Regions from separate parts of the Paenarthrobacter sp. NPDC057355 genome, predicted to be linked through region 2. Evidence: predicted binding sites of a transcription regulator. Region 2 holds the regulator's gene; each other region holds the start of a gene.

Region 1 (4,721 bases), on a different contig from region 2:
CCCGGGGAACTGACGGGACGCTGTGGCTCTACCCGGGCAACGGCAGTGGCGGCTTCCTGGCGCGGGTGGCCTTGGGAAGCGGATGGAACACCCTCAGCTCATTTGCGGCTCTGGGCAATGCTTTCACCGGCACGGGTAATCCGTCCGTGGTGGGCGTTGCCGGGAACGGTTTGCTCTTCCTGTACACGGGGACGGGCCAGGGGAGCTTCCAGTCCGTTGTGCTGGATCCCCGTTAGGCGGCTCCTGCCCGGTTGCCTTGGTTGATGCGTTGGCGTGGGCACGGAAAAGCCCGGCATGTCGGGGAACATGCCGGGCTTTCCGTTTGTCGTCACCAGTGTGCACTGCCGGGAAGGTGTGCATTTCCCAAGAAGGTGTGCGCTCCCAGGAACCGGGAAGGAGCGCGCCTGTTGGTGAGGCCCGGGCTTACTTGTGCAGGCCGAGTTCTGCGGTGGGGACCTTGGCTGATTCGCGGGCGGTCAGGGCGGAGATAGCCGCGATGATGCAGATCACTCCGCTGAAGATGGAGATCTGCACCCAGCCTCCAGCCTTGGTTCCGCCCATTGCGGTGACGATGGCCGGTGCGAAGCCTGCCATCAGGAAGCCCAGCTGCGTGCCGATTGCGAGGCCGGAGAAGCGGACCTTGGTGCTGAACATTTCACCGTAGAAGGAAGGCCAGACGGCGTTGGCGGCAGCGTATCCGCAGGAGAAGAACGCGATGGAGACCAGGAACATCAGCGGGACATTGCCGGACTCGAGGGTCAGGAGGAACACCGGGGTCATGATCGCGCTCGCGACGGCTCCATAGATGAAGACGGGTTTCCGACCGATCTTGTCCGCCAGCATGCCGAACAATGGTTGGGTTCCGAGAGCAACCACGTTGGCCGCAACTACCAGCCACAGGGTGATGGTGCTGTTGACGTGGGCAACGTCCTGGGCGTACTTGATGGCCAAGGTTCCAAATACGGTGCTCACTGCGGCGATGAACGCACAGCAGACTACGCGGAGAACGTCGCGCCAGTGCAGGCGCAGAAGGTCGGCAACGGGGAGCTTGGAGATTTCGTTGTTCTTCTTGGCTTCGGCGAATGCCGGCGGCTCGTGCAGGGTGCGGCGAATAAAGAACGCCACCAGTACTACTACGGCGCTGAGCCAGAACGGGATACGCCAGCCGATGCCGTACTTGATCTCGTCCGGCAGTGCCACCACTGGAATGAAGACAAGTGCGGCGAGGATCTGCCCGCCCTGGGTGCCCGTCAGGGTCCAGGAGGTGAAGAAGGAACGGCGGTTGTCCGGGGCATGTTCCAGCGTCATCGAGGAAGCGCCGGCTTGCTCGCCTGCGGCCGAGAGGCCCTGGCAAAGACGGGCGAGCACCAGAAGGACAGGAGCCCACCAGCCGATGGTCTTGAAGTCGGGGAGGCAGCCGATCACGAACGTGGCAGCACCCATGAGCACCAGGGTGAACATGAGGACCTTTTGGCGTCCGATCCTGTCACCGAAGTGGCCCAGGATGATCGCCCCCACGGGACGGGCGACATAGGCGAAGCCGAAGGTCGCGAAGGACATGATGGCCGCATTGGCGTCGGCGTCCGGGAAGAAGACGTGCGGGAAGATCAGCGCTGCGGCGGATCCAAAGATGAAAAAGTCGTAGTACTCAACGGCGCTGCCAAGGAAGCTGGCGAGGGCTGCTTTCTTGGGAGTACCCGTCGTTGATGCAGTGCCGGGCGTCGCTGACGGCATTGTTTGGCTCATGGGAGGTTCCTTCTGTGACAACGGTGTCGCGGGTGAAGCTGGAAGGGAGTGGCGAGCGAGGTGCGGCTGGCTGCTCCGAAAGTAACCACATGGTGAGAGCTACTTGTGCAATACAGCAATAGTGGCTGTGAGAGCGGTCACTTGTCAATAGTTGTCGCCACTATCTAGAAATAGCTCTCACTATGTGAGAGCATCGAAACATGAGTGTGAAAGAGGACACAAAGACCGACATGGTCGGCAAAGCCCTGAGTCTGTTGGTGCTGCTCGGTAACGAGCCAAAGGGCGCAAGCGCGGCCGACCTCGCCCGCAGCGCGAACCTGCCCTTCAGTACTACCTACCGCCTGCTGGGTTCGCTGACCCGCGATGGCTTCGTGGATTATGAACCGGACGGCCGCCGCTACCACTTGGGTCTGAGGGTCTTCCAGCTTGGGCAGAGGGTGTCAAACCATCACGGCTTTGCGGCCACGGCGCTTCCGGTGCTGCAGCGGGTCACCGAGCGCACTCACGAGGCAACCATCCTCTCGGTCCGCGATGGCGATCATCATTTGACGGTCAACAAGGTGGACGGGCCCAAGACCTTCCGGGTCACCAGCGACCCGGGTCACCTCGGCGCCTTGCACACAACGTCGGTGGGCAAGGCGATCGTGGCATTCGAAACCGAGCTGGAGCGGAAGCGCCTCCTTGAGGAGCTTCCCCTTGAGGCCCTGACTGAGCATTCCATCACGGACCGGGACAAGTTCCGCGAGGAAATCGAGCAGGTCCGCCGCCAGGGTTATGCCGTGATGGACGAGGAAAACGAGATCGGTATGCGCGCCGTCGCCGTGCCGGTCCTCAACTCGCAGGGTCACGCCTTCGCTTCGCTGGCCGTCGCGGTCCCTGTGTTCCGCCTGACCATGGAGGAACTCATTGCCCACGTCCCAACGCTCCAGGAAGCAGCGGCTGAACTCGCGGCCCGCCTGCCCCAGCGCTGACCCAACTAGGTGACAGCAGCCGTCCCTATGAGCGCTGGGTGGAACGTTTGCTGTCACCTAGTTGGGTGCGCACGCTGGAAATGTTCGCGATAAGAACAAGCGTGCGGAATATGAACAACTGTAGTAATCTGGATAACACCGCAGCCGAAGCGTCCCTGAAACGCCAGGCTGCGGGACTGAAGTAAAAGGAGCTTGAGGATGAGCAACCGAGCCGAATCCGTTCTGGTGGGCCTGATTGGTGAAGGCGTCATGCCCTCGCTCACTCCGCCCATGCATGAACGCGAGGCCGATGTGCAGGGCCTTCGCTTGCTGTACCGCCCCATCGACCTGCTGGAACTCGCATTGCCGGCCACCGCCGTCGGCGATCTCCTCACAGCAGCCCGGCGGATGGGCTTCAACGGCCTGAACATCACGCACCCCTGCAAGCAGCTGGTGCTGGGTCACCTTGACGAAATTTCCGACGACGCCGCTCGCCTGGGCGCCGTCAATACGGTCCTGATCCAGGACGGCCGGTTCATCGGCCACAACACAGACTTTTCCGGCTTCGGTTCGGCGCTCGCCGACGGACTTCCCGGAGCCAAGCTGGACCGGGTGGTCCAGTTGGGCGCTGGAGGTGCCGGTTCCGCCGTCGCCTACGCGCTGCTCAAAGCCGGAGTAAAGACCCTGGACCTCGTGGACATGGATTCCGCGCGTGCGGCCGAGCGTGCCGCGGAACTTGGCAGCCTCTTCAATGAAGCCACAGTCACGCCGCGGGGCCTGGACGAGCTGCCTGGGCTGATGCCCCTCGCCGACGGACTCGTGCACTGCACCCCGATCGGCATGGCCGCCCACCCCGGCCTGCCGCTGGATATCGCGCTCCTGGAACCCCGCCACTGGGTAGCGGACATCGTCTACCGCCCCATCGAGACGCAACTGGTCCGCGAAGCGCGCGCCAAGGGTTGCGCAGTGCTCGACGGCGGCCGCATGGCGGTTGGGCAGGCGGCCGACGCCTTCAAGCTCTTCACCGGAAGGGACGCCGACCGTGACCGGATGCGCGCGCACTTCCTGGAACTGATCGCCTTGGAAGACGCCGCAGCCTCGCTCACCGCCGGCACCCTCGCAAAGGCGGCCCACTGATGCGTACCGGAATAGCCACTGTCTGCCTGTCCGGCACCCTGAAGGAGAAGATGCAGGCCTGCGCCATCGCGGGCTTCGATGGCATCGAGATCTTCGAGCAGGACCTCGTCACGTCGTCATTGAGCCCTGAAGATGTGCGCAAAATGGCCGCTGACCTCGGCTTGGGCCTTGACCTCTACCAGCCGTTCCGCGATTTCGACGGCGTCACTCCGGACCTGCTGAAAGCCAACCTCAAGCGCGCGGAAGCCAAGTTCAAGCTGATGGCCCGCCTTGGCATGGACACCATCCTGGTCTGCTCCAACGTGGCGACAGCGACCATTGACGATGACCAGCTGAGGGCGGAACAGCTCGCTGAGCTCGCCGGACTGGCGGGTGACCACGGAGTCAAGGTTGCCTACGAAGCTTTGGCCTGGGGCAAGTACGTCAACGACTACGAGCACGCGTACCGCTTGGTCGAGATGGTCGACCACCCCAATCTGGGCACGTGCCTGGACTCCTTCCACATCCTCTCCCGCGACTGGGACACCGCGCCGATCGAGGACATCAACGCGGAGAAAATTTTCTTCGTCCAGGTAGCGGATGCCCCCAAGCTGAGCATGGACGTGCTGTCCTGGAGCCGCCATTACCGGGTTTTCCCCGGAGAGGGCCAGTTCGAGCTCGCCAAGTTCATGGGCCACGTGGTCCGCGCAGGTTACACCGGGCCCGTCTCCCTGGAGGTCTTCAATGATGTGTTCCGCCAGTCGGACGTGGAGCGGACCGCCGTGGATGCCATGCGCTCACTCATCTGGCTGGAAGAACAGAGCGCCAAGTGGCTGGCAAGCACGCCGGCGGCTGACGCGGCAGCAGCCCAACAGAACGCCCGCCGTCGTTATCCCATGGAACTGGCCA
Region 2 (4,721 bases):
GCGCGAACGCCTTGAACTGGGCTTCGACAATGTGGTGCGGATCGCGGCCCGCGAGAACGTTCATGTGCAGGCAAATTCCCGCGTGCAAAGTGATCGCTTCGAAGACGTGCCGGGTCAGTGAACCTGTGAAGTGGCCGCCGATGAGGTGGTACTCCTGCCCGGCAGGCTCACCGCCGTGCACCAGGTAGGGGCGGCCGGAAACATCCACGACGGCGTGCGCCAAGGCCTCGTCCAGCGGCACGGTGGCCTCGCCAAAACGACGGATGCCTGCCTTGTTGCCCAAGGCCGTACGCAGGACCTCGCCAAAGGTAATGGCGACGTCTTCCACGGTGTGGTGGGCATCGATGTGGGTGTCACCGGTGGCCTTGACGGTCATGTCGATCAGCGAGTGCTTGCACAGGGCGGTCAGCATGTGGTCGTAGAAGGGTACTGAAGTGCTGATGTCCGAAATGCCGGAGCCATCCAGGTTGATCTCCACCAGCACGGAAGACTCACTGGTGGTGCGCTCCATGCGGGCAGTGCGGGCAGCGGACGGCGTAGCGCCGGTTTCGCTCATTGGGGAACGTCCTTCTACAGGGAGGATGGGTTGGTCTATTGACAAGTTTAGGCGCGCTGGGAAACCGCGCCGTCCAGGAGGGCTTCCAGCGCCTCCAGGAAGGCAGTGGTTTCCGGCTCGGTTCCGGCCGTGACGCGCAAGTGCCCGGGGATGCCGACATCGCGGATCAGCACGCCGGCATCGAGCAGGCCCTGCCAGATCGTGTGAGGATCCTCCAGCCCGCCGAAAAAGACGTAGTTGGAGTCCGACGCCGCGGGCTTGAGTCCCATGCGGAGAAGTTCGGTCACGATGCGATCCCGCTGGACCTTGATGTCTTCGACGTCGGCCATAAGGGCTTCGCGGTGCGTCAAGGCCGCGAGGGCGGTGGCCTGGGTGATGGCTGAGAGGTGGTACGGGAGTCGTACCAGCCGGATCGCGTCTGTTACCTCCGGGGCCGCAGCCATGTAGCCAAGGCGTGCTCCAGCCAAGGCGAACGCCTTGCTCATGGTTCGGGAGACAATCAAACGCTCGCGCCCGGGCAGGAGGGTCAGGGCACTGGGAGTGTTGTCGTGGGCAAACTCGTGGTAGGCCTCATCCACGATCACGATGGCCTGACTTGCTTCGCCGGCTTCATACACAGCCTCAACCACATCCAGAGTCAAACCTGTGCCCGTTGGATTGTTCGGCGAGCACAGAAAGACGACGTTGGCCCCGGTCTCACGGACCTGTTGGGCTGCCGACTGCGCATCCAGTCCGTAGTCGTCGGCACGAACGCCACGGATGTACTCAGTGTCCGTTCCGCTGGCGAGCAACGGGTACATGGAGTACGTGGGAGGGAAACCAAGGGCTTTGCGCCCCGGGCCGCCGAATGCCTGGAGAATTTGCTGCAGGACTTCGTTGGAGCCGTTGGCAGCCCAGATGTTGTCCGCAGAAAGGCCGTGGCCGAGGTACTCCGCCAGGGCTACCCGAAGGTCGGTGAATTCGCGGTCCGGATAGCGGTTCAAGCCAGTGGCGGCGGCGGCCACTGCCTCCGTAATGGCCGCCTGCACATCAGCAGGGACGCCATGGGTGTTTTCGTTGACGTTGAGCAAAACGGGGACATCGAGCTGCGGTGCGCCGTAGGGGCTCAATCCACGCAGGTTGGTCCGGAGGGGAAGTCGGTCAAGTCGCTCAAGCTGCTCACTCACTACAACAGTTTAAGGGGCCACCGCGACTGCCGAGTAACTGTGACGTACGGGCAGAGGAAAGACACGCGTATTGCGGGCATCAGTGGGCCGGCACGAACAACTGCTGCCCTGGAAGGATCCGGCCACCACGGAGGTCGTTCAGCTGGATGATTTCGGCAATGACTTCACGCGGGTCCCGCTCCGGAGCCGCAGCGCCGGCAATACCCCACAGCGACTGGCCGGGCTGCACTGTCACGGACACCGCAACGGGCGGCTGCAACTGCGCCTGGGAGTCGGAAGCCTTTGCCGGCGAGGTGATAACCCCTGCGAGGCTAAGGAGAGCAGCCACCAGTAGCATGGCCGGGATACCAAAGAAGACCATGCGGCCTCGGCGGGTGAGGCGGAGACGTGCGGGCGCCGGAGCGGTGCGGAAATCAGCGAACGAAGTGATTGCGGACATGAGCTGAGCCCTTCTGAGCTATTGCGCCGCTCCGGAAGTCCCGGATCAGCGCTGCCAATTCATTGTGTTCCTCCCGGCGGCGCCGGATGTTCGAACGGCTTGTTCGAACATCCACCGTCAGCGCGAGGTTTATAGAACACATATTCGAACCTTGCTATGACATTTTTAGCACTTATCAACGAACGGTGTCGAGACTCGCTAGAACAAATGTTTGATAAACGCCTGTGCCTGCCCTACGTTTGAGTGAAGAAACAGCACTGTTTCAGTGGAACAGGAGGGTCTGACATTTTTTCCAGGCCCTGCATCCCCGGCTCTCTTCGGGGCGGAAGGAAAGGCATTGGCGAACATGGCAGCAAAAGCCACAGGCGGCGGGGCACCCCTGCGAAGCCAACAGCCTCAAAAGACTCCCAAGAGCCTGACCGTACGTCAGAAGAAGATCCTGGAGACCATCCAGCGGTCAGTCAATGACAACGGTTATCCGCCCAGCATGCGCGAGATTGGCGACACCGTAGGACTGGCCAGCCTGTCCAGCGTGACGCACCAGCTGTCACAGCTGGAAAAACTTGGCTACCTCCGCCGGGACCCCAAACGACCCCGCGCCATGGAAGTGTTGATGCCCCTGACCCTCGACGGCGGCCCGATCCCGGGCGTCGAGGCTCCGGCAACGCTGCGAAGCGCCGGCGGCATGGCCGTCACCGAACTGGTAAGCGCCAGCGACACCGCCATGGTTCCGTTGGTCGGCCGCATTGCAGCAGGTGGTCCCATCCTCGCCGACCAGACCGTTGAGGACGTGCTCCCGCTGCCCAGGCAACTCGTGGGACACGGTGAGCTCTTCATGCTCAAAGTGGCAGGAGACTCAATGATCGATGCCGCCATCTGCGACGGCGACTGGGTGGTTGTCCGCCGTCAGAACGATGCCATCAACGGCGACATCGTGGCGGCGCTGCTCGATGATGAGGCCACCGTGAAAACGTTCCGTCAGCGGGACGGACACACCTGGCTGCTGCCCCAGAACACCCAGTACGAACCCATTCTCGGCGACCAAGCCACCATCATGGGCAAGGTCGTGTCCGTACTTCGCTCCATCTAGCCTCTCAGGCCTTCCGGGCGGATTCCAGGCGCTCCAGGACCCCACGTACCACCGAACGGTCCGTCGTGGCCCAGAAGGGAGGCAGAGCGGCCCGCAGGAACCCTCCATACCGTTCTGTCGAGAGCCGTGAATCCAGGACGGCCACTACCCCCTTGTCCCCCGTTGAACGGATCAGGCGCCCCGCGCCCTGCGCCAGCCGGATGGCAGCGTGGGTGGCCGAAACCGCCATGAATCCGTTGCCGCCGGACTGCGCCACCGCACGGGAGCGGGCAGTCATGAGGGGGTCATCGGGCCGCGGGAACGGAATCCGGTCAATGACCACCAGGCGGCATGAACCGCCTGGCACGTCCACGCCCTGCCACAGGGACATGGTTCCGAAAAGGCACGTATCCGGCTCATCGGCGAATTGCTTGACCAGGGCGGCCATAGTGGACTCACCCTGGCAGAGAATGTCCACGTCCAGGCGCAGGCGCATGGCGTCGGCCGCTTCTTCGGCTGCCCGCCGTGATGAGAACAGGCACAGGGCTCCCCCACCCGATGCCCGGATCAAATCTTCCAGTTCATCAAGGGCCTCAGGGGATGTACCCCGGCCTGGCTTGGGAAGGTGCTTAGCCACGTACAGCACCCCCTGTTTGGGGTAATCGAAAGGCGAGCCGACGTCGATTCCCGTCCAGCTCGGGGCGCCGTCGCCGATCAGTCCCAGCCCACCCGCGGCGGGCTCAAAAGCGGAGCCGATGGCCAGTGTCGCCGATGTCAGCACCACCGTGTGTCCTGCAAACAAACCCTCGCGCAACCGGCCCGCCACGCTCAGGGGCGCGATGTTGATGAGCGCCGGAGCAGTCTCGTCTGGTTGTGAGTAGCCCTGCTGGGGATCAAAGGTGCTGTTTCGGGAGAACCACACCACTTCTCGGTTCTCCTTGGCGGCAAGCATCCGCTCACACAGCTCAAGGATGAGCATGAGCCGGGAGCGCGCCAGTTGGCGGCCGCCGTCGGCCGCGTTGGATGCATCGGTCTTCGAGTCGGACAGTGCGGCACGTGTGGCGTCGCGCAGCTGGTCCAGGCAGTCAAGCTGTTCGTCGTTGAGCCCGCCGGGCAGCAGCCCGTTGGGAACTCCCGCGATAGCCATATCAAGGCGGTCCGCGGCCGCGTTCAGGGCATCGACCGTAATGGCCGTGTGTTTGCGTGCACTCGATGCTGCGGCATGGACCATGGCCACGGACAGCTGCCCGGTAACCGCGCCGGTGACGCGGTCCTGCAGTTCGTGGGCTTCGTCTACCACCACGACATCGTATTCGGGCAGGACGGCCAGTCCCTCGAAGGCACTGACGGCCAGCATGGCGTGGTTGGTGACGACGACGTCGGCCTCAGCGGCCCGGGCCCGGGCGAGCTCGCTGAAGCACTCCTCCGCGAGAGGGCATTTCTGGGCCCCCAGGCACTCCATGGACGTCACGGACACCTGTCGCCAGGCCC
Region 3 (4,721 bases), on a different contig from region 2:
GTCCGCCGAGACATTGGACCGGCCGGCGTCGAACAGCCTGTCTTTGAAAAGCTGGGCAGCGACTTTGGCCGTCCGTTTGACGGTGGTCTTCAGCTGGGCCGTTTCAATGAGCCAGTTCATGAAGGCCGGATACCCGGCGTCCTCCACGTAGTAGCCGCGGCCGTCGCCGTCGTCGTCGTTCGAATCCGGGACCCTGACCGCGGTGGTGATGACCGGTCCCTTGCTGCCGGTCAGGGTGCGGACGCCGGGGCGGGAACCGCTGGTGGCGGGTGTCTTGGCGTCCATGATGAAGGTCAGGAGGTCGCCGTTGCCGCTGAAGCGCGTACCCAGCGCGTCGCTGAGGGCCGGGAGGGAGCCGTGGTTGCGGAGCAGGAGGAAATTGGTCCCGAAAGTGCCCGCGCCCAGGATGAGCCGGCGGCAGTGGATGATGCGTTCGGTGAGCAGCCCGCCCTTGCTGTCCGGATCATGCACTACATACCGGACCTCGTAACCGCCGTCATCCGTGCCGGGAGCCAGGGGACGGATTCCCCGAACGTCGTGGAAGGTGCGGACATCTGCGCCGTTGAAGGCTGCCGCGGACAGATAATTGTGGTCCAGGGTGTTCTTGGCGCCTGCGTTGCAGCCGATGTCGCACTCACCGCTGAGGGTGCAGGTGGTCCGCACAGTGTTGGGACCATGGATGCTGCCGTAGTGGGGGAGCGGGAGTGCTTGGTTGGTGCGGGGCGCTGCGCCTGGTCCGGTGGAGAAGGTGACGGCGATGGGGGGCCGGGTGATGGAAAGGCCCAGATTCGCCGCTGTCTTCTCCATGGCCATGGTCTTGGCCGTGTCCTGGTACGGGTAGGGGACGGGCTGCAGCATGGCTTCAGCGGCGTCGTAGAAGGGATCAAGATCGGCCCTTGTGAACGGCCAATTCTCGTAACCGCCCCCTGGGACGGGGGATTCATTGACGAACCACTTCTCGTCCTTGCGCAGGAGCACATTCGCGTAGATGAGCGAGCCGCCTCCAAGACCGCTGGAGACCAGCCCCTCGGTGCCGCGGAAGGTCCACGCATCGAAGAGGCCGTACAAGCCGCGGTCCGGGTCCCAGAAGTTCCTGCCCATCTCCGACGGCGTCCGGGCAAAACTCCCGGGCGGGTAGGGTCTGCCGCGTTCCATCAGCACCACGGACTGTCCGGCTTCGGCGAGCCGCAGGGCCGCTACCGAGCCGCCAAATCCCGATCCCACCACCACGGCATCCACCTTCTCGATGCTGTCCGTGGTGTGGCGCCGGGGATCATCAGCGGGTTCAGGACCCGCATCCCCACTGTTCCCGGTCCCCAGACGACCCATGGCCGTTCCTCTCAGAGGAGAGCTGACTACATGGCAGCGGCAGAGGGCGCCGGGCGTGGCCGGGCGTTGCCTCCGCGGACTATGGGCCTTATGTTCCCACCGGGCAGTGGATCTGTAAATGAGGTGGACTAATGCTGTTTTTACCCGGCGGTCACTGGATCCGTGCGTAAACCATGTCGAAGTCGTGCTCCAGCGGTCCACCCGGGTACGTTCCGCGCTCCAAACGGGCTGTGATGGTGTTCAGGTCTTCGCTGAACCGGCCAATGAAGCGCTGGGGCCAGTCCGGTCCGTCCCTGAAGAGCGTCCACACCCCGTCACTGAGGGTCATGTCGTAGATCCGCGCGACCCCGCGCGAGTCGAAGTAGTGCTGCTGGAATGCCCCGTCGGAGCCGGTTGTACCGATGATGCTGACGGCGTTGGGGTACTCCGGCCGTTGGACTGTGGAGCGCTGGATCAGGAAGCCACCACCTTCCAGCCACTCGAAGGTAGTCCGGCCCTGGGTTTTTGCCGTGGGGATAGTGGTCTCCCAGGCGCCAACAAGGACGTTGAGCTGCTCCAGCGTGGGTTCCGGATGACGTGCCATGACCGCCTTCTTCTTGGTGCGTGCCGACAGCTTCAGGGTAGGACCAGCCGGGTCCGCCGCATAGGGTCTGGTCGTGCTGCCTGGAGCGATGGCAGGATGGGCGAATGACCCTGGTTACATGTGATCTCACCGTGTCTCTTGACGGCTTCGTTGCCGGTCCTCACCAGAGCATGGAGCAACCGCTCGGTGAAGGCGGCGAAATGCTGCACCGTTGGCAGTTCAAAGAACGCGACATCAACGCAACCGAGGTGGCCGGGATACTCGAAGCCGGCGCGTACATCATGGGCCGGAACATGTTCGCCGGGCCTGGCGACGGGCTCTGGGACGAGGAATGGCGCGGTTGGTGGGGTGAAGAGCCGCCCTACCATGCGCCGGTTTTCGTTCTGACCTCGCACGAACACGAGCCCCTGGTGATGGAAGGCGGCACCACGTTTCACTTCGTCAATGACGACATCGAATCGGTGCTCTCGCGCGCCAAGGAAGCTGCGGGCGGGAAGAACGTTGCCATAGCCGGGGGCGCTTCGACGGCGAGGCAGTTCCTGTCAGCCGGCCTGATCGACGAGCTGCGCCTTCACGTCGCGCCTGTGGTTCTGGGCGGCGGCGAGCGCTTGCTGGATGGGGTGGGGGAGCTGAAGCTTGAGCCTTTGGAGGTCCGGGGAACCAGCTTGGTCTCGCACCTTCGCTACAAGGTGGGGTAGGGGACTCCTGGCACGCGGCGCCGGTTCGCAGCGCCCAGTTCGCGGCGCCGAGTTCGCGGGAAAGCTGCCAGTTCGCTGGAAGCTTCCCGGCGAGCTCGCAGCGTTCCCGCGAACTCGCCAAAACCGCGCCGAATGTCCGCCGATCGCTGTACACTCAAGTATCGAACATATATTCGAATAAAGGTGTGTTGTGGGCGTGATAGTCGGCCCCCGCGTGATAGATGCGGGCTTGTCCTTGATGTCGGTGCTGCTGGCTCCTGTGTCTGTGGCGGCGGGGTATCCCTCACCGGCGCAGGACTACTTCGATGGCCGGATTGATCTCAATGAGCATCTGATCAAGGACGTCACGAGCACTTTCGTTGTGCGTGTTACCGGGCAGTCCATGGAAGCCGCCGGAATCAGCGACGGTGACGAGTTGATCGTCAACCGGGCGTTGGAGCCCAAGGACGGCTCCGTCGTCGTCGCTGTTTTGGATGGTGAGCTGACCATCAAACGGTTGCGCATCACCACCGCGGGCGTGGTGCTTCAGGCGGATAACCCCAGCTTTGCCGACATTAGGGTGGCGGCGTTGTCGGAACTGACCATTTGGGGCGTAGCGACGACGTGCCTGCATCACGTCTAGCTGTACTGGGTCCGGGGTGGCGCCGTCGAGCTGCGGATCACCAGTTCGGGCGTCAGCTTTTGGTCCGCGGCCGGAGCGTCAGGATTCTTCAACCGTTCCAGTGCAGTGGTGCCCGCGGCCCGGCCCAGGGCGACTGCTTGGAGGTCGATCGTGGTCAGATCGATGCCATGCAGCTTGGCAATCCTTGAATTGTCGTAGCCCACCAGTGACAGGTCCTCCGGGATGGACAGCCCCAGCGCATGGGCGGCTTCGCGGGCACCCAGGGCCAGTTGATCGTTGTGCGTGAAAATCGCGGTCGGCCGGTCGGCTTGCTGCAGGAGGACGGTGGCGGCTCGCTGTCCCGCTTCCTGGGTGAAGTCTTCGGCCGCCAATGTCAGGGGCTTGAGTCCGGCGTCGCGCATGGTCTTTTGGTAACTGCGGCGCCGGACGGTGTGCCCGTCGTAAGCCGGCCCTGCCACATGGGCGATGCGTTGGTGTCCGAGGCCGAGCAGGTGCTCCGTCGCTGCAACCGCACCCACGACATCATCCGAGTACACGCTGTCTACGCCTGGCACTGGCCGGGTGACGCTGACCAGTGGCACGATCTGTGCCAACTCCTGCACCTGTTCGTCCGAATCCAGCAGCGTCGCGGCGATGATGATCCCCGCCCGGGCCTCTATGAGGGACTCCAGCGCGCCCCGGTCAACGCCGTCCACGGAGCGGGATACGCTCAGGATCAGGCGGTTGCCCTCGGATGGAAGGGCCATGCGCACGCCGCTGAGGATGTCGGCGTAGACCTCGTTGCGGATATCCATCAAGTAAAGCCCGACGGCGGAACGGTGCTTGCGTGCGAGGTCGGCGGCTGCCGCGTTGGGGCGGTACCCGAGACGCTTGGCGGCGTCGAAGATGGCCTCCTTGGTTTCGCCGCTGACTCCAGGGGCTCCCCGGAAAGCGAATGACACCAGCGTTCTGGAGACGCCCACTTCCCGGGCGACGTCACTTTGCGTTGCGGGGCGGTATGGGCGGTCGGGGGCCATGCCCTCCATCCTCCCACGTCACAGAAAGGACAAAATGAAGTGTTTGTTAGTTTGACCTTACATTTAAGACTTTCGCGCGTTAGTCTGGATCCAGAGCGGATATGTATGACCCGCAACACACTGACAAAGGAGTCCTGATGTCTGCAACGCAATTGCAGCGGGAAGGCGCCCCTGGGGCTGCTCTTCCTCCGCTGACCAACGGTCCGCATCGAAAGCGCCTTGGCCTCGTAGCTTTGGTGGCCACGTTCGGTGGACTGTTGTTCGGCTATGACACGGGTGTCATTAACGGTGCCCTCCGGCCTATGACGGCCGACCTCGGCTTGACGCCACTGACAGAGGGAATTGTCACCAGCTCCCTGCTGTTCGGCGCAGCGGCCGGGGCTGTGGGAGGCGGACGGCTGTCGGATTCATGGGGCCGCCGGAAGTCGATCCTCCTGCTCGCGGTGCTCTTCCTGGCAGGGACCATCGCCTGC

What was found. Region 2 encodes LexA, which represses DNA repair genes until DNA is damaged. Its sites were predicted from a motif close to TCGAACANNTGTTCGA; they were not measured.
Region 1: ACFUOZ_RS16430 (shikimate dehydrogenase) is a predicted target of LexA. The motif match lies at 2,809-2,824, and genes of this name have one in related genera.
Region 3: ACFUOZ_RS13310 (LexA family protein) is a predicted target of LexA. The motif match lies at 2,772-2,787, and genes of this name have one in related genera.

The regions. Positions count from the first base shown of each region.
Region 1 covers NZ_JBHVAL010000016.1:77,057-81,777, reverse strand. The annotation lists gene ACFUOZ_RS16445 (FG-GAP-like repeat-containing protein) at 1-236, shown strand, start outside; gene ACFUOZ_RS16440 (MFS transporter) at 424-1,746, opposite strand; gene ACFUOZ_RS16435 (IclR family transcriptional regulator) at 1,947-2,717, shown strand; gene ACFUOZ_RS16430 (shikimate dehydrogenase) at 2,916-3,833, shown strand; gene ACFUOZ_RS16425 (bifunctional sugar phosphate isomerase/epimerase/4-hydroxyphenylpyruvate dioxygenase family protein) at 3,833-4,721, shown strand, end outside.
Region 2 covers NZ_JBHVAL010000013.1:45,609-50,329, forward strand. The annotation lists gene hisB (imidazoleglycerol-phosphate dehydratase HisB) at 1-556, opposite strand, end outside; gene ACFUOZ_RS14530 (histidinol-phosphate transaminase) at 604-1,722, opposite strand; gene ACFUOZ_RS14535 (LysM peptidoglycan-binding domain-containing protein) at 1,802-2,161, opposite strand; gene lexA (transcriptional repressor LexA) at 2,508-3,251, shown strand; gene ACFUOZ_RS14545 (ATP-dependent DNA helicase) at 3,256-4,721, opposite strand, start outside.
Region 3 covers NZ_JBHVAL010000011.1:23,110-27,830, reverse strand. The annotation lists gene ACFUOZ_RS13325 (GMC oxidoreductase) at 1-1,329, opposite strand, end outside; gene ACFUOZ_RS13320 (hypothetical protein) at 1,481-1,912, opposite strand; gene ACFUOZ_RS13315 (dihydrofolate reductase family protein) at 2,017-2,610, shown strand; gene ACFUOZ_RS13310 (LexA family protein) at 2,801-3,232, shown strand; gene ACFUOZ_RS13305 (LacI family DNA-binding transcriptional regulator) at 3,229-4,248, opposite strand; gene ACFUOZ_RS13300 (sugar porter family MFS transporter) at 4,386-4,721, shown strand, end outside.